One region of the Proteus columbae genome, then DNA from elsewhere that is predicted to be linked to it. Evidence: predicted binding sites of a transcription regulator. Region 1 holds the regulator's gene; the other holds the start of a gene.
The links. The regulator ArgR, encoded in region 1, controls arginine synthesis, uptake and breakdown. The targets are predictions, from matches to a motif close to ANTGAATAAAAATACANT.

Region 1 (9,908 bases):
TGGATTATTCTTCGTCTGGATATTGCGCCATAAAGCTTTCAGCTTGTTCAACCATCGATTTAGTCCCTACAAAGAAAGGCATACGTTGGTGAAGTTCTTTTGGTTCGATATCAAGAATACGCTCTTTACCGTTACTTGCTTTACCGCCAGCTTGTTCGGCTAAGAACGCCATTGGATTGCATTCATAGAGTAAACGTAATTTACCAGTAGGGTGGCTTGCAGTACTTGGGTAAATATAAATACCGCCCTTCAGTAAGTTGCGGTGGAAATCAGCAACTAAAGAGCCAATATAACGTGTGGTATAAGGGCGATTTGTTGCTGCGTCTTGTTCTTGGCAATACTTAATGTATTTTTTTACACCTAATGGGAATTTGATGTAGTTACCTTCGTTGATTGAGTACATGTTTCCTGTTGGTGGGAAATGTACGCTTTCATGAGATAAACAGAATACACCTAAAGATGGATCGTAAGTAAAGGCATGAACACCACAACCTGTTGTATAAACTAACATGGTTGATGAGCCATAAACGACATAGCCCGCGGCTACTTGGCGATGACCTGGTTGTAAGAAGTCATCTAAAGTGACAGATTGGCCAATAGGCGTAATACGGTGGTAAATAGAGAAAATTGTTCCGACGGAAACGTTTACATCAATATTCGACGAACCGTCTAAAGGATCCATTAGTACAACATACTTAGCATTTTCAGCACGATCACCTTCAAAGATAACAATATCATCTTCTTCTTCTGATCCGATACCCGCAACTTCACCACGCGCTTTTAATGCAGCTTTTAGTTTCTCATTCGCGTAAAGATCCAGTTTCATCTGGGCTTCACCTTGAACATTAGAAACACCGTTAGTACCAAGAATATCGACTAACCCTGCTTTGTTAATATCACGGTGGATAATTTTAGCCCCAAGCTTAATCGCCGAAAGTAATGCAGTAAGTTCGCCAGTTGCATGGGGAAAATCTTGTTGTTTCTCGACGATAAATTCGCCTAATGTTTTCATGACGCAGGTCCTGAATGTGAGTGGGTAAAGTAAAAAAGGAGGAAAATCTCCTTGGTGGTGGCAAGTTTAGCCAAAGAATCGCACGATTCAAAGGTTAATCCGTTTCTTATCTGCTTTTTGATCGTTAGAATAGTGACCAACTTCATGCTATTGGACAGAAATTCATGCACATTCATATTCTTGGTATTTGTGGCACCTTTATGGGAAGTCTTGCCATTTTAGCTAGAGCGAAGGGACATAAAGTCACAGGCTCAGATGCTAATGTCTATCCACCCATGAGTACTTTATTAGAAAATCAGGGAATCGAACTGATTGAGGGATATGACCCAAAACAATTAGAACCTGCCCCTGACATGGTGATTATTGGTAATGCGATGACACGAGGAAATCCTTGTGTTGAAGCTGTACTTGAAAAAGGTTTACCTTATACCTCAGGCCCTCAGTGGTTACATGATTATATTTTACCTGAACGTTGGGTGTTAGCCGTTGCTGGAACCCACGGTAAAACCACAACAGCAGGTATGCTAGCTTGGGTTTTAGAAGACTGTGGTTATAAACCTGGTTTTTTAATTGGTGGTGTACCGGGTAATTTCCAAGTATCTGCACAGTTAGGCGAAAGCCCTTTCTTTGTGATTGAAGCTGATGAATATGATAGTGCTTTCTTTGATAAACGCTCTAAATTTGTTCATTATTCTCCACGCACACTGATTTTAAATAATCTTGAATTCGATCATGCCGATATTTTTGATGATTTGGCGGCAATTCAAAAACAATTCCATCATTTAGTTCGTATCGTCCCAGGCACAGGAAAAATCATCATGCCTGATAGCGATATGAATCTAAAACAGACCATTGGTATGGGATGCTGGAGTGAACAAGAATTCACAGGTGAAACAGGAGATTGGCAAGCTAAAAAACTCAGTAATGACAGTAGTCATTTTGAGGTATTTCACAAAGGTGAGCGAGTTGGTGAAGTGTGTTGGGGACTTTCTGGTGAACATAACATGCAAAATGGCTTAATGGCGATTGTTGCAGCGCATCATGTTGGTGTTTTACCTGCTGATGCTTGTGAAGCGTTAGATAAGTTTATTAATGCGCGTCGTCGCTTAGAGCTACGTGGTGAGGTTAACCAAATAAGTGTTTATGATGACTTTGCACATCATCCCACAGCGATTCTGGCAACGCTTGAAGCGTTACGCAGTAAAGTCGGTGGAACTGCTCGTATTATTGCGGTGTTAGAGCCTCGTTCAAATACCATGAAAATGGGAATTAGCAAGGATGATATCGCACCTGCATTAGGTCGTGCTGATGAAGTCTTTTTATTCCAGCCACCTAATATTCAGTGGTTAGTGAGTGACATTGCAGAGCATTGTGTACAACCTGCTCGTTGGAGTACGGATCTTGATACATTAGTCGATATGATTGCGAAAGAAGCTCAAGCGGGCGATCATATTTTGATTATGAGTAATGGCGGTTTTGGTGGTATTCACGAAAAACTGCTCGCAAAATTAGCACAGCCTAAAGATCTTGATAGCCAGTATTAAAAATAAATAAGCCACTGAAAATTCAGTGGCTTATTTTTTGAAGCTGTAGAAAGGCTAATTATAATTCCTGATCAAAAAGATTCAGAATAGCGTCTCGTAATTCTTCTGTGGAAAATCCTGGTGCTGGTGTTGAAAAAATGGTGTCATCACCCGCAATACTGCCAAGGATCCCTTCTGCTTTGCCTAATGAATCTAATAAACGTGCAATAAGTTGTGCCGCACCCGGACTTGTTCTTATCACCACAACAGAATGGTTATGATCGATATCGAGTACCAGATTTTTTAGTGGGCTGCTTGCTGTTGGTACGCCAAGCTCAGTAGGAAGACAATAAACCATTTCCATTTTGGCGTTACGGGTTCTTACTGCACCAAATTTTGTTAGCATACGAGAGATTTTGGACTGATTAATATTATCAAATCCAGCCTCTTGTAATGCAGTCACAATCTCGCCTTGTGAACTGAATTTTTCTTCTTTCAGCAGGGCTTTAAACGCTTTAACCAAGTCTTCTTGCTTAGAAGGAACGCGCATAGTTCACCTTTAGTGAGTTATCAATAACCTGTGCATTATGCAGAGAAGTGAATTTTTATGCAACAAAAGACGAAGAAAGGCGCGTGATAGCCTCCTCAAAATTGTAAAGTAGAATGTACTGCGAAAAAATTTTATTTACGGCGCATGAATGTGATAATTTAAGGAAAGTAAAACATTTGTTAAATAAATGATAAGTTTAAATGATTATCATAAGGATGATGGTGTACTTAACACTTTGTCATGTTTATTGAAATTATTTATCAAAAGAGTGTCCACTATCTCATTAACAGATAAGCAATTTGTTTAGAATAACCAAAGTATTATTTTTCACTGTAAATGCCTTATTATGCAATATTGCTGTTAAATAATTGTTTTTTACAAGGTGAATTGCGTAATAGTGAATATCTCTAAGGCGTTCCACTATCTTGTAAACTAAGGAGTATCAGAATGAAAGTAGCAGTTCTCGGTGCAGCAGGTGGTATTGGTCAGGCACTGGCACTTCTTCTTAAAAACCAGCTTCCTGCTGGTAGTGAACTCTCTTTATATGATATCGCTCCCGTCACGCCGGGTGTCGCAGCTGACTTAAGCCATATCCCGACTCAAGTTACTATAAAAGGTTTTGCGGGTGAAGATCCTTCCCCTGCACTAAAAGGCGCTGATGTTGTTCTGATTTCTGCGGGTGTTGCCCGTAAGCCAGGCATGGATCGTTCAGATCTTTTCAATGTTAACGCGGGTATTGTGCGTAACTTAATTGAAAAGGTTGCACAAAACTGCCCTAAAGCACTTATCGGTATCATTACTAATCCAGTGAATACAACGGTTGCTATTGCCGCTGAAGTACTCAAAAAAGCAGGCGTTTATGATAAAAAACGTCTCTTCGGAATTACTACACTCGACATTATTCGCGCCAATACCTTTGTCGCTGAACTAAAAGGTAAAGATCCACAAAAAACCAATGTTCCTGTAATCGGCGGACACTCTGGTGTGACTATCCTTCCTCTATTATCCCAAGTTGATGGCGTTTCATTTACTGATGATGAAATTGCTGCACTGACTAAACGCATTCAAAATGCAGGTACTGAGGTAGTAGAAGCAAAAGCCGGTGGCGGATCAGCTACATTATCAATGGGCCAAGCAGCGGCTCGTTTTGGTCTTTCATTAATTCGCGCTCTAAATGGCGAGAAAAATGTTATTGAATGTACCTATACAGAAGGTGACGGAGAATATGCCCGTTTCTTTGCACAACCTATTCTTTTAGGTAAAAACGGTGTAGAGGAATATTTATCTATTGGTAAATTAAGTGATTTTGAAAAGCAATCTCTTAATGGCATGTTAGATGTATTGAAAAAAGATATAATTCTTGGTGAAGAATTTATTAATAAATAAAGAAATACTTTTTTTGCTATAAAAATAATGCAAATTTAAATAAAAACCGCTGATACTATATCAGCGGTTTTTTTTATTAATTATAATGTCTGTAATTATTAGTTAATTATTAGTTTTGGTACGAATCTTTCGCTCAAGTAATTCTCCTGTTTCAGGATGAAAATAACGACTAGGCCAAATTTCAGAGGGGGAGACACCAAGATAATCAGCAATGATTTTTTCTCCTTTAGGCCAAGGGCGTGATAGCGCATTAGCGAGTGTTGAAGAGCTTAACCCTGCTTGGCGAGAGATGGCAGCAAGTGTTGTTCCTCGTTTTCTAAGTGCGGCAATAATATCGGCAGGATGCCAATCAGATTTCCTTGAAATCATTTTTAATCCTTTTTCTATAAAATTAATTGCTGTGTTAGTGGTATAAATAACAGTTTATTAGAAATGTCCTAAAGCATTTAAACTGATTATTTAGAAAATAAAATAACATTATTTTTCTAAAAAGATTTCTGATTTTTTTCTTAATAATTTCTTTTTTGAAGTTGATAACAATTTTAGAGAAACATAATGAAAAAAGAGTGGTATACGGCAAAGGAATTGACGGGTATAGGTGGATTACCTAAATCACCACAAGGTATAAATTCAAAAGCAAGACGCGAATCTTGGCAAAAACAGAATGTAAAAAATAAGCAAGGTAATGGTGTTGAATATCATTATTCTTGTTTACCAGAAGAAACTTTAATTGCTCTAGAACTTTATGAGCCATTAGCACATTACAAATTAAATAAAAAAGAGGAGCCACTCGTTATCTGGGTGAAAGCATTCCAACAACTAAATGATGGTGAACAAAAAACCTTAACAGAGCTGATATTGCGGGATGGTATTAGAAGTTTTTTAGAAAAAGTCGTCAATGATTAAGCGATTTTAAAGAATCTATTATTGCGTTATCCGCAACAGATATCTATCTGACTAACCTCTTAGTTGAATGTGAGATGAGATCATGAAAAAAGAATGGTATACAGCGAAAGAATTAGTGGGGCTTGCGGGGTTACCTAACTCACCGCAGGGAGTTAACTTGATGGCGCGTCGTGAAGGATGGGAAAACCGTCGTAAACGTGGCGTGCAGGGAAAAGCTGTTGAGTATTCTGTAAAAAGTCTGCCTGATGAGGTGATCAGTGTGCTCGCTGCACATGAACCTCCGGCTGAGTATTTATCGAAACGTCAGGATGCCTTTTTGATTTGGGTTGAAGCCTATTATCAACTGACTAAATCAGAACGAGAGAAAATTGTAAAATTTGTGCTCCGTGAAGGATTAGCAAAGCTCATTAGTTATATTGATGCAGATAATCAAGATGCTATTGAACGAGAAAACGAAGAAGTTCTCAATAAATTAAAAAGCCCACCAGAGTCGACGTAGTTGCTCTAGCGGGCTTCTTTACATAACTAATAGGGATTATATATCAAAGTTATGATTGACGTTGTACAGCGACGTGAGCAAGCCCAATAAGCGCATCTTTATACGGTGAGTCAGGTATAATTGATAAAGCTTCAATCGCTTTGTCTGCTTCTTCTTCTGCTTTTTGGCGGGTATATTCCAAAGAGCCACACTGTTTCATAGTATTTAAAACAGTATCCAATAAATGGCGGCCATTACCTTGTTCAATGGCTTGGCGAATTAATTGGGATTCTTCTTCATTGCCGTTATGCATAGCATGAAGTAATGGCAACGTTGGTTTACCTTCATCAAGATCATCACCAGTGTTTTTACCCAACTGGTTGTTATCTGCATCATAATCAAGTAAATCGTCAATGAGCTGGAAAGCAGTCCCAAGATAACGACCATAATCTTGGAATGCTTTTTCTTGCTCAGGCGTCGCACCTGAAAGGATCGCTGATGCATGAGAAGCAGCTTCAAAGAGACGAGCTGTTTTGCTGTAGATAACTTGCATATAGTCATCTTCAGAAATGTCGGGATCGTTACAATTCATTAATTGTAAAACTTCACCTTCAGCGATCACATTGGTGGCGCTAGACATTAATTTTAATACACGCATCGAATCAAGATCCGTCATCATCTGAAAGGATCGTGTATAAATAAAGTCGCCAACAAGTACACTGGCAGCATTTCCAAAGACAGCATTTGCCGTTTGTTTTCCTCTGCGCATATCAGATTCATCAACAACATCATCATGTAACAACGTTGCAGTATGAATAAATTCGATAAGTGCTGCGACCGAGATATGTTTGTCACCTTGATAGTCCAATGCTCGTCCAGTGAGCACTGCGATCATTGGTCGGATCCTTTTACCACCACCACTAATGATGTAGTAACCAAGTTGGTTTATCAAAGAAACATCTGAATTAAGCTGGTAAAGGATTGCCTCATTTACCGCAGTCATATCAGCGGATGTTAGTTTTATAATAGATTCTAAATTCATGTTTTTTCGACTTTGGCTCGCCAATGAGCGCGTTATTATTAATAAAAAATGATCATGCCATAGATTTTACTCTCTTATAATTTAGATTGTACTTTAAAAATGGCTGAAATAAATATCGTGTAAAAAACTCTTTTTTTTAACGCTAGTTTGCGATCTGTACTTGTCATCGGCACTAAATTTGCGTAGAATTCGCGCCCTATGTGAATATTTTAATTGTGCACTCAAATTATACATATTGGGAGTGTGCGGAAAGCGGAGTTTATATGTACGCGGTTTTCCAAAGTGGTGGTAAACAACACCGAGTCAGCGAAGGTCAAACTATTCGTTTAGAGAAGCTGGAAGTAGCTACTGGCGAAACAATCGAGTTTGATACTGTAATGATGGTCGCTAATGGCGATGACATTCAAATTGGCGCTCCAATCCTTGCGGGCGTTAAAGTTAAAGCGGAAGTGGTTGCTCACGGTCGCGGCGATAAAGTTAAGATTGTTAAGTTCCGTCGTCGTAAACACAGCCGTAAACAACAGGGCCACCGTCAGTGGTTTACTGATGTTAAAATCACTGGTATCGCTTAAGGTTTAGGAGAGTAGTTCAATGGCACATAAAAAGGCTGGCGGCTCGACTCGTAACGGTCGTGATTCCGAAGCAAAACGTCTGGGTGTTAAACGTTTCGGTGGTGAAGCTGTATTAGCAGGTAGCATCATCGTTCGTCAACGTGGTACTAAGTTCCATGCAGGTACTAACGTTGGTTGTGGTCGTGACCACACCCTGTTTGCATTAGCTGACGGAAAAATTAAGTTCGAAGTTAAAGGTCCAAACAACCGTAAATTTATCAGCATCGAAGCTGAATAATTACTGGTCCTTTAAGCACCGAGTCAAAAGCCCTGCAAATCTGTTGCGGGGCTTTTTATATTTAAAAAAGGCCATCTCTGGGTAATTTCGGCCATCCAGCACGTTAATGGCTACTATACGGAGTAAAATCATGAAATTTGTTGATGAGGCCAAGATCCTAATCGTCGCGGGCGATGGTGGTAACGGCTGTGTAAGCTTTCGTCGCGAAAAATATATCCCTAACGGGGGACCAGACGGTGGTGATGGTGGTGATGGTGGTGATGTCTACATGATTGCAGACGAAAACCTTAACACCTTAATTGATTACCGTTTTACTAAATCTTATCGTGCAGAACGTGGTGAAAATGGCCACAGTCGTGATTGCACCGGTAAGCGTGGTCAAGATATTACTATCAGTGTTCCTGTCGGAACGCGTGTCCGTGATTTAGCAACAAATGAAGTCATTGCTGACTTGACTGCTCACGGTCAAAAGCAAATGGTTGCTAAAGGTGGTTTCCACGGTTTAGGTAATACTCGTTTTAAATCGTCGGTGAACCGTGCTCCACGTCAACGTACAATGGGAACGCCAGGTGAATCTCGCGAAGTCCTATTAGAGCTAATGTTATTAGCTGATGTGGGTATGCTTGGTATGCCAAATGCGGGCAAATCTACATTTATTCGTGCAGTATCAGCAGCAAAACCTAAAGTTGCTGATTATCCATTTACAACATTAGTACCAAGCCTAGGTGTGGTGCGTATGGATAATCACCAAAGCTTTGTGGTTGCAGATATTCCCGGATTAATCGAAGGCGCTGCTGATGGTGCAGGTCTTGGGATCCAATTTTTAAAACACTTAGAACGCTGTCGTGTGTTATTACACTTGATCGACATTGATCCTATTGATGGATCGGATCCTGTGGAAAATGCAAAAATTATTATCTCCGAATTAGAGAAATACAGCGAAAAATTAGCACAAAAACCACGTTGGTTAGTGTTCAATAAAGTTGATCTTCTTGATGCTGAAGAAGCAAAAGAGAAGGCAAAAGCAATTGTTGAAGCGCTAGGTTGGGATGAAAACTATTACATGATAGCGGCAATCAACCAAGAAGGTGTGAAAAAACTTTGCTGGAATATCATGGAATTCCTGAATGTTACTCCGCGTGAGCAAGATATTGTTGCAACAAAAGCAGAGCCAGGAAAAGTTGACTTTATGTGGGATGATTACCATAAAGAACAACTAGAAAATCCTGATTTCGAAGAAGATGACGATGATGATTGGGATGAAGAGGATGACGACGGTATCGAGTTTATCTACCAACGTTAATCATTATTTTCATCGTGATAAAATAAAAACGCCTGATTAATCAGGCGTTTTTCATATACATTAACTACATTTACTGAGTGTAAATCTAGCGGTTGTTGTACATATCTTTATACAGATTAGTTTCAAAACGCACTAAATAAGCACGTCCAGCATTGCGATTCTGTGTAGGAGGTGAATACGCCGAAACGTATTGTACAAACGCAACTTTTTGCCCATTTGCCGTGGTCATAAAGCCCGCTAGATTATAAACCCCTTTTAATGATCCCGTTTTGGCAGAAACCTTGCCATCCACACCCGCTTCATGAAAACCGCCTCGATATTGTAATGTACCGTCATGTCCTGCAAGGGGAAGCATAGTGATAAAGTTTAATTCACTTTCATGTAGTCCAATATATTGAAGGATTTGCATCATGGTTGCAGGTGAAATGAGGTTATGGCGAGAAAGACCAGAGCCATCAACTATAACGGTATTTGCTAAATCAATTCCGGCTTTTTGTTTTAAAATAGCGCGGGTTGCTTCTGCGCCAGAGCGCCAAGTACCTGCAACGCCATAATACTCTCGACCAATAGTTCTAAATACGGTATCTGCAATCATATTGTCAGACTCTTTTAGCATGGTCGTCAGTAAGCTATGTAACGGTTTTGATTGTGTCTGTGCCAGTACAGTAACAGGCGCTTTTAATTGAGATCGACGTTTGATATATCCATCAAGTTCAATATTGGCGCGTTGTAACTCTTCTTTTAAAATTGTACCCGCCCAATGAGCACCATCTTGAATAGAAAACATTAAAGGTACTGCATCGTCACGTTTAGGAATACAACCTGTGATTACATAGGTATTTAAGTCACGAACTGTGAC
Region 2 (9,908 bases), 160 kb from region 1:
GTAAGCAAACAGTTGCAACTTATATTGCTAAAGTACTCCATAATGCAGGTGTGAAACGTATTTGGGGCGTGACAGGCGATTCTCTCAATGGATTAAGTGATAGCTTGCGAAAGATGGGAACGATTGAGTGGATGGGAACCCGTCATGAAGAAGTCGCGGCTTTTGCCGCAGGAGCAGAAGCGGCAGTTAATGGTCAATTAGCGGTTTGCGCTGGCTCTTGTGGACCAGGAAATTTACATCTTATCAATGGGCTTTTTGATTGCCATCGTAATCATGTTCCAGTGTTAGCCATTGCTGCGCATATTCCTTCTGCTGAAATTGGTAGTAATTACTTTCAAGAAACACATCCTCAAGAACTTTTTCGCGAATGTAGCCATTATTGTGAATTAGTCTCAAACCCAGAGCAGATCCCTCAAGTGCTTGCTATTGCAATGCGAACCGCTATTTTGAAAAAAGGAGTCGCTGTTGTTGTTTTACCGGGAGATGTTGCACTAAAACCAGCCCCAGAAGATGCGCATGAAAACTGGTATCCGTTGCAATCTCCACTCATCATGCCAAATCGTTTCGAAATCGAAAAATTATCCGATGCGCTAAATAATGCAAAAAATATCACTTTAATGTGCGGTGCTGGATGTGCTCAGGCTCGCGACGAAGTGATTAAACTGGCTCAAACATTAAAAGCCCCTGTTGTACACGCATTGCGAGGGAAAGAGTACATTGAGTGGAAAAATCCCTATAGTGTAGGAATGACAGGATTAATTGGTTTTTCATCGGGTTATCATGCGATGGAAAATGCTGATACGTTAGTGTTATTAGGTACGCAATTCCCTTATCGTGCATTTTATCCATCAAAAGCCAATATTATTCAAATTGATATTAATCCAAGTAGCCTTGGTTCGCATTGCCATGTCGATATGGCGATGATTGGCGATATTAAAGCCACACTCAATGCGATACAGCCTCGTTTAAAAGAGAAAACAGATACCACTCATCTTGATGCTTCACTGAAACATTATGCTAAAGCACGAGAAGATCTGGATGCACTTGCACAACCGAGTGAACGTGAGCTTATTCATCCACAATATTTGGCTCGTCGATTAAGTGAACTGGCAAATGATGATGCTATTTTTACTTGTGACGTAGGGACACCAACAGTATGGGCAGCACGTTATGTGGGCATGAATGGAAAACGTCGTTTACTGGGCTCGTTTAATCACGGCTCTATGGCAAATGCGATGGCTCAAGCCATTGGTGCACAGGCGTTAGATAGAAAGCGTCAAGTTGTGGCAATGTGTGGTGATGGTGGATTTACCATGCTAATGGGTGATTTTATCTCATTAGCTCAAATGAATTTACCCGTCAAAGTGATTATTTTTAATAACAGTGTATTAGGCTTTGTCGCGATGGAAATGAAAGCGGGTGGTTATTTAACCGATGGTACGGATTTACATAATCCAGATTTCGCGGCTATTGCTAATGCATCTGGTATCAAAGGCATTCGAGTAGAAAAAGGTGAAGATCTGGATAATGCACTTAAAGAAGCCTTTGAACATGATGGCCCTGTGATTGTGGATGTGGTAACTGCCAAACAAGAGCTTTCAATGCCTCCTGAAGTGAAGTTTGAACAAGCAAAAGGGTTTAGCCTGTATATGATGAAAGCGATTATTAATGGTCGAGGAGATGAGATTGTTCAACTTGCCAAGACTAATTGGTTACGCTAGTTATTAAGTCAGATTGAAGATAAATAACCCTATCAAAATAAATCGATAGGGTTATTTTATTATTATTGGGCTTTCTCTGTTAAACAGAAGTTTTCAATTAATTGCCCCATTAATTCACGAGTCGGCTCAATAAATGCCATATCAATAAATTCATCAGGTTGATGTGCTTGCTCAATAGAACCTGGGCCTAAAACTAAGGTAGGGCAGAGATCTTGAATAAACGGCGCTTCGGTACAGTAATTCACAGTTTGCGCTTTCTCACCCAATAGTTTTTCGATCACGGCAACCATTTTATGATCGGTTGGGCACTCATAACCCGGAATAGGATCGTGTAATGCCTCAACACTTAAACGACCCGGCCAACGTGCTTTGACTGGCGCTAATGTTTCGTGAAGTAAATCATCCAAGTCTTGCAGTGTTAATCCCGGTAATGGGCGAATATCCATATGTAATTCACAGCAAGCACAAATTCTATTTGCTGCATCACCGCCATTAATATAACCAAAGTTCATTGTTGGATAAGGGATAACAAACGCAGGGTTGTTATAGCGAGTTTTTAACGTATCGCGCAGTGTACTAAGGTGAGTAATAGACTCATGCATCAGTTCTATCGCGTTCACTCCTTTTTCTGGATCACTAGAATGCCCTGATTGCCCAGTAATGCGTATTGCATTTGATAAATGCCCTTTATGAGCACGAATAGGCTTTAACGATGTAGGTTCGCCAATAATGGCAAAATCAGGGCGGATTGCTGTATTAGCGGCAAAATAACGCGCCCCTGCCATAGAGGTTTCTTCATCAGCGGTAGCAAGTATATAAAGTGGATGCGTTAGTGTTTTAGTATCCACGTCACGTAATGCGTCAAGAATAAAGGCAAAAAAGCCTTTCATATCCGCTGTACCTAAACCGTATAACTTATTTTCTTTTTCTGTCAGCGTAAAAGGATCTTGCGTCCAACGGCCTTCATCAAACGGCACAGTGTCAGTATGACCACAGAGTAATAATCCGCCTTTCCCCGCCCCTAATGTTGCGAGAAGGTTAAATTTGCCTCGCGTTTCGGGTACAGGTTGAATTTCAATTGAAAAACCTAATGTTTCCAACCAATTAGCAAGCAGGTTAATCAATGCTTCGTTGCTTTGATCGTTTTTAGCGTCTGTTGCACTGATAGAGGGAGTTGCAATTAATTGACGATAAATCTCAATAAATGTAGGTAATTTAATATTCACTGTTGACAGCCTTTCTTCATAATAGTATCAATATTCATGCACTTTTTTTGAATAAAAATACATTAATCGGTTTGTGTTCATAGTACAAGGTAAGAATGACATGTTAAATACTCTGATTGTAGGAGCAAGTGGTTACACTGGCGCTGAATTAGCCGCCTATCTTCAGCAGCATCCTCATGTGAATTTGAGCAGACTGATGGTATCAGCTCAAAGCGCAGATGCAGGAAAGTGCTTTTCCGAACTTCATCCACAATATCGTGGTTTAGTAGATCTCCCACTAGAGCCGATGGTTGATGTGGCTAAAGCTGTTGAAAATATTGATATCGTTTTTTTAGCAACAGCACATGAAGTCAGCCATGACATTGCCCCTATTTTTCTAGAGCAAGGTTGCGTGGTGTTCGACTTATCTGGCGCCTATCGAGTACAAAACAAGCATTTTTATCAACAATACTATGGATTCGAGCATAAGAATACTGATTGGTTATCACAGGCAGTTTATGGGTTAGCTGAATGGAATGCCGACATTATTAGTCAGGCTCAATTAATTGCAGTGCCGGGTTGTTATCCAACAGTGTCTCAGTTGTCTCTAAAACCGCTTGTGGAAGCGGGACTTTTAGATACAGCACAGTGGCCAGTGATTAATGCCACCAGCGGTGTGAGTGGTGCTGGTAGAAAAGCCTCTTTAACCAGTAGCTTTTGCGAAGTGAGCTTGCAACCTTATGGCGTGTTTACGCATCGCCATCAACCTGAAATTGCAACACATCTGGGTATTGATGTCATTTTTACACCTCATCTGGGTAATTTTGCCAGAGGGATCTTAGCCACTATCACCTGTAAGTTAAAAGTGGGTGTGACACAAGAGGATGTAAGAGAAGTCTTTGAAGATGCTTATCAAGATAAACCATTAGTGCGTGTTTATGAAAAAGGGTTACCTGCATTAAAAGCCGTTGTAGGAACTGCATTCTGTGATATCGGATTTGCTCAACAAGGTGAACATCTGATTGTGGTCGGTGTTGAAGATAACTTGTTGAAAGGGGCTGCTGCACAAGCGGTGCAATGTATGAACATTCGGTTTGGTTTCGCTGAAACCGAATCACTTATTTAAATAATGAGTAGGGAAGTTTCATGGAACCATTAATTATCAAACTGGGTGGTGTGCTCCTTGATAGTGAAGAAGCGTTAACGCGGTTTTTCACTGCATTACAACAGTATCGTTCAACACATTCTCGCCCCTTAGTCATCGTACATGGTGGTGGCTGTTTGGTGGATGAATTGATGGGTAAATTTCAATTGCCTGTGGTGAAAAAGCAGGGGCTTCGTGTCACACCGGCTGATCAGATAGACATCATCACAGGAGCACTTGCCGGAAGTGCCAATAAAACCTTGCTATCGTGGGCAACTAAGTTTGGGCTTAATGGTGTGGGGCTTTCTTTGGGTGATGGACAATTAGCTAAAGTCACTCAAATCAATGAAGAGCTAGGTCATGTAGGAAATGCAAATCCCGGCTCTCCTGATTTACTCAATTTATTATTGGGTGCCGGCTATCTACCTATTATCAGTTCTATCGGTATGACTGAAAAAGGTGAACTGATGAATGTGAATGCTGATCAAGCGGCAACCGCTATCGCTGAAACGTTAGGTGCTGATTTAGTGTTGCTTTCAGACGTCAGTGGCATTTTAGATGGTAAAGGCCAGAAGATAGCTGAGATGTCAGCAGAAAAAGCACAGACATTAATCGATCAAGGCATTATCACTGACGGCATGATAGTGAAAGTAAACGCGGCATTGGAAGCGGCTAAAACGTTAGGACGACCAGTTGAAATTGCAAGTTGGCGCCATGCTGAAAAACTAACGGCTCTGTTTAATGGTGTTGCAGTCGGAACCCGTATTTTAGCTTAAAAATCTTTCTAGAAACCTTATCGCTATTTGATAGTTGGCAGAATTTAAACAAATTAGGAATTGAAGGTTATCACTATGACTAAAGGTATAAAAAAAATCGTACTGGCGTACTCTGGCGGATTGGATACTTCGGCAATCATTCCTTGGCTAAAAGAACATTATGATAACTGTGAAGTTATCGCTTTTGTCGCGGATGTGGGTCAAAGCCGTGATGATTTAGTGGGTGTGGAACAAAAGGCCTTAGCATCAGGTGCTTCTGAGTGTCATATCGTCGATTTACGTGAAGAGTTTATCAAAGACTATGTTTACCCAGTATTAAAAACAGGCGCGTTATATGAAGGTAGCTACTTATTAGGTACTTCAATGGCACGTCCTGTTATCGCTAAAGCGCAAGTTGAACTAGCCTTAAAACTCGGTGCCGATGCAGTGGCTCATGGTGCAACAGGTAAAGGTAACGATCAGGTTCGTTTCGAAAGTACTTATGCGGCACTTGCTCCACAACTTAAAGTGGTCGCGCCTTGGAGAGAGTGGGATTTACGTTCTCGTGAAGCGCTACTGGATTATCTGAAAGTTCGTAATATCCCAACCACAGCAACGCTTGAGAAAATTTATAGCCGTGACGAAAACGCATGGCATATCTCAACAGAAGGTGGTGTATTAGAAAGCCCGTGGAATGCCTCAAACGAAGATTGTTGGGCATGGACGGTTGATCCGAAGAAAGCACCAGAAACACCAGAACTCGTTACTGTCACCGTAAAAGCGGGGGAAGTCATTGCTGTAAACGGTAAAACACAATCACCTTTTGAATGTTTAGATACCTTAAATGCATTAGGCGTTAAACATGGTATCGGTCGTATTGATATTGTTGAAAACCGTTTAGTGGGAATGAAATCTCGTGGCTGCTATGAAACTCCGGGGGGCACTATCATGATGGCGGCTCTGCGTGGTGTTGAGCAACTTGTACTCGATAGAGATGCTTTTAAATGGCGTCAACAGCTAGGCTTAGAGATGTCTTATGTGGCTTATGACGGTCGTTGGTTCACGCCAATTCGCGCTTCACTGCAAGCGGCGGCAGAGTCATTGGCAAAAGATGTGAATGGTGAAGTGGTATTAGAGCTGTATAAAGGTCATGTTAATGCTATTCAGAAGAAATCAGATAACAGTCTGTATTCTGAAGAGTTTGCAACCTTTGGTGAAGATGAAGTTTACGATCACAGCCATGCTGAAGGGTTTATCCGTTTATATTCTTTACCATCACGTATCCGTGCATTGAGTAAGAAATAAGGTTAAACAATAGAGTGATGCTATATATCTATATAAGTATATAAGGCATCACTCTCACTCTTTTATTACACAGAATAAATATAGGAAGCGATTATGGCACTCTGGGGTGGACGTTTTAGTCAGGAAGCTGATCAACGGTTTAAACAATTCAATGATTCACTGCGGTTTGATTTTCGACTGGCACAACAGGATATCTTTGGCTCAGTAGCTTGGTCTAAAGCGTTAGTCACAGTTGGCGTATTGTCGCAAGATGAACAAGCTCAACTTGAGCAAGCTTTAAATGAATTATCAGAAGAAGTAACAGCAAACCCGCAGTCTATTTTGCAGAGTGATGCAGAAGATATTCATAGCTGGGTTGAAAGTAAGCTTATTGCCAAAGTGGGTGATTTAGGTAAAAAATTACACACAGGTCGTAGCCGTAATGATCAGGTCGCAACAGACTTAAAATTATGGTGTAAAGAAGAAGTTATTCATCTACGCCAAGCCATTGTTGAGCTACAAAAAGCCTTAGTTATCACCGCAGAACAAAATCAAAATGCGGTGATGCCAGGTTACACCCATTTACAGCGTGCTCAGCCTGTGACTTTTGCACATTGGTGTTTAGCATACAATGAAATGCTAGCCAGAGATGAAAGCCGTTTAGCTGATGCGTTGAAGCGTTTAGATATCAGCCCATTAGGATGTGGCGCGCTGGCAGGTACGGCTTATGATATCGATCGTGAACAATTAGCTGGATGGCTGGGTTTTGCGAGTGCAACCAACAATAGTTTAGACAGTGTCTCCGATCGTGATCATGTCTTAGAGCTATTATCTTCTGCGGCCATTGGTATGGTGCATTTATCGCGTTTTGCAGAAGATCTTATTTTCTTTAATAGTGGTGAAGCGGGTTTTATTGAATTATCAGACAAGGTAACTTCTGGCTCATCATTAATGCCACAAAAGAAAAACCCAGATGCACTTGAGCTTATCCGCGGAAAATGTGGACGAGTGCAAGGTGCATTAACGGGCATGATGATGACCTTAAAAGGTCTGCCTCTCGCTTACAATAAAGATATGCAAGAAGATAAAGAAGGGCTGTTTGACGCTATCGATACATGGTCTGATTGTTTGCACATGGCAACGCTTGTTCTTGATGGGATCCAAATCCGTCGCCCTCGTTGTGAAGAAGCCGCGAAGCAAGGTTATGCTAATGCCACTGAATTGGCCGATTATCTTGTTGCGAAAGGTGTGCCATTTCGTGAAGCTCACCATATTGTAGGTGAAGTGGTGGTTTGCGCCATTGAGCAAGGTAAAGCAATTGAAGAACTCCCTCTTTCTGAATTACAGATGTTTAATAGTAAAATTATGATTGATGTGTACGATATTTTATCGCTTCAATCTTGTTTAGATAAACGTCTTGCAAAAGGAGGCGTTTCTCAAAAACAGGTCGCTTATGCGATAGTAAAAGCCAAAGAAGTCTTAAATATGGATAAATAAGCAAAGCGTTTATCTAAGACAACTTACTGTTATTCAAAAAGAACAGGGTGGATTTCACTCTGTTCTTTTATTTTAAATTGCCGATAATATCTATACTCATCTTGAATGCTTTAGAGGATGAAGGAATACGTTTTGTTTAAGTCGTTTATTTAGAAAATATCGAAAAAGAGAGACAGAATAACATTCGACTGATAGAAAAATTTATCAGTTACTATATTATCTATAGACATTAACTATCAGCAATAAATGTGGGATCTGCAATGAATATCCGTGACTTGGAATATCTGGTGGCTCTAGCTGAGCATAAACATTTTCGTCGTGCGGCAGATTCTTGCCATGTGAGTCAGCCAACATTAAGTGGTCAAATTCGTAAACTTGAAGATGAACTCGGTGTAATGTTGCTTGAAAGAACTAGCCGTAAAGTTCTGTTTACGCAACAAGGTTTGTTGCTGGTGGATCAAGCGAAAACCGTTTTACGTGAAGTCAAAGTGCTACAAGAAATGGCTTCATTGCAAGGCGAAAGTATGGCGGGACCTTTACATATTGGGCTGATCCCTACTGTTGGTCCTTATTTATTGCCCCATATCATTCCCGAATTACATAAAAACTACCCTAAGTTAGAGATGTATCTTCATGAAGCACAAACTCATAGCTTATTAGCTCAATTAGATAGCGGAAAACTCGATTGTGCTATTTTAGCAATGGTAAAAGAGAGTGCACCGTTTATTGAAGTTCCTCTATTTGAAGAGCCAATGAAGTTAGCAATTTATGAAGGGCACCCATGGAATGAACGTGGATCTGTGCCGATGGGCGACTTAGCGGGTCAGCGTTTATTGATGTTAGAAGATGGGCACTGTTTACGCGATCAAGCGTTAGGGTTCTGCTTCCAAGCTGGTGCAAAAGAAGATACTCATTTTAGAGCAACGAGTTTAGAGACATTGCGTAATATGGTCGCTGCCGGTAGTGGAATAACCTTATTACCTGATTTATCGGTACCTCAAGAACAAAAACGTGATGGGGTTTGTTATCTAGAATGTACTGATCCCAATCCATCACGTTCTATTATTTTAGTTTATCGTCCCGGATCGCCTTTGCGTAATCGTTATGAACAGTTAGCAGAGACAATCCGTGAACATATGACCGCATTTTATGCAGAAAAACAGAGTGCATTAAAATAAGCGGTTTAAACCATTAAGTGCGGCAACACGATAGGCTTCTGCCATTGTTGGATAGTTGAAGGTAGTATTAACGAAATACTCGATAGTATTGCCTTCACCTTTTTGCTCCATAATCGCTTGACCGATATGAATAATTTCAGCGGCACGCTCACCGAAGCAGTGAATACCTAAAATTTGCTTGGTTTCACGGTGGAAGAGAATTTTCAAACTCCCTACATTCATACCTGCAATTTGTGCTCTTGCCAGATGTTTAAATTGAGAACGTCCCACCTCATAAGGAATTTTCATTGCAGTGAGTTGTTGCTCTGTTTTACCAACAGAACTAATTTCAGGAATGGTATAGATCCCAGTTGGAATATCTTCGATTAAATGTGTTTCTGATTTTCCAGTGGTAATTGCCAAAGCCGCAATTCGACCTTGATCATAGGCGGCAGAAGCTAGACTTGGATAACCAATTACATCACCGACCGCATAAATGTGTTCACAACTGGTTTGGTAATGAGCATTAACAGAAACTTGTCCACGACTATCTGTTTTAATACCCACGTTTTCTAAGCCCAGTGTGTCAGTATTTCCTGTTCGACCATTCGCATAAAGTAGGCAATCTGCTTTGACTTTTTTACCTGATTTTAGATGAACAATAACACCATCATCGACACCTTCAATGCTTTCATATTCTTCATTATGACGAATAACAATACCGTTATTCCAGAAGTGATAAGAAAGTGCATCAGACATCTCTTGATCAAGGAAAGACAATAGGTGATCACGAGTATTAATTAAGTCTACTTTTACTCTTAATCCTCTGAAAATAGAGGCATATTCACAACCAATGACACCAGCACCATAAATAATGACATGGTGAGGCTCATGCTCTAAATCGAGAATAGTGTCACTGTTATAAATACGAGAATGAGAGAAATCGACATCTGGCGGGCAATAAGGACGTGAGCCTGTTGCAATAATAAAACTATCAGCTGAAAGAATATCGCAAGTACCATCAGGATAACGCACGCTGATCCTGTGCTCGTCAATAAATGCAGCTTCACCCGAATACATCGTACAATTATTACGCTCGTAAAAGCCTTGACGCATTTTAGTCTGCTGACTAATTACGGTACTGG

Region 2: a site for ArgR is predicted at 2,994-3,011, ahead of argC (N-acetyl-gamma-glutamyl-phosphate reductase). Genes of this name have one in related genera too.

What each region holds. Positions count from the first base shown of each region.
Region 1 covers NZ_CP043925.1:270,366-280,273, forward strand. Annotated here, with positions in the region: gene fbp (class 1 fructose-bisphosphatase) at 5-1,012, opposite strand; gene mpl (UDP-N-acetylmuramate:L-alanyl-gamma-D-glutamyl-meso-diaminopimelate ligase) at 1,177-2,556, shown strand; gene argR (transcriptional regulator ArgR) at 2,615-3,085, opposite strand; gene mdh (malate dehydrogenase) at 3,533-4,471, shown strand; gene F1325_RS01375 (helix-turn-helix domain-containing protein) at 4,574-4,840, opposite strand; gene F1325_RS01380 (DNA-binding protein) at 5,027-5,377, shown strand; gene F1325_RS01385 (DNA-binding protein) at 5,460-5,876, shown strand; gene ispB (octaprenyl diphosphate synthase) at 5,926-6,897, opposite strand; gene rplU (50S ribosomal protein L21) at 7,161-7,469, shown strand; gene rpmA (50S ribosomal protein L27) at 7,489-7,746, shown strand; gene cgtA (Obg family GTPase CgtA) at 7,877-9,049, shown strand; gene dacB (serine-type D-Ala-D-Ala carboxypeptidase) at 9,135-9,908, opposite strand, start outside.
Region 2 covers NZ_CP043925.1:108,997-118,904, forward strand. Annotated here, with positions in the region: gene poxB (ubiquinone-dependent pyruvate dehydrogenase) at 1-1,721, shown strand, start outside; gene argE (acetylornithine deacetylase) at 1,784-2,947, opposite strand; gene argC (N-acetyl-gamma-glutamyl-phosphate reductase) at 3,048-4,052, shown strand; gene argB (acetylglutamate kinase) at 4,073-4,846, shown strand; gene F1325_RS00500 (argininosuccinate synthase) at 4,922-6,130, shown strand; gene argH (argininosuccinate lyase) at 6,224-7,606, shown strand; gene oxyR (DNA-binding transcriptional regulator OxyR) at 7,867-8,784, shown strand; gene sthA (Si-specific NAD(P)(+) transhydrogenase) at 8,776-9,908, opposite strand, start outside.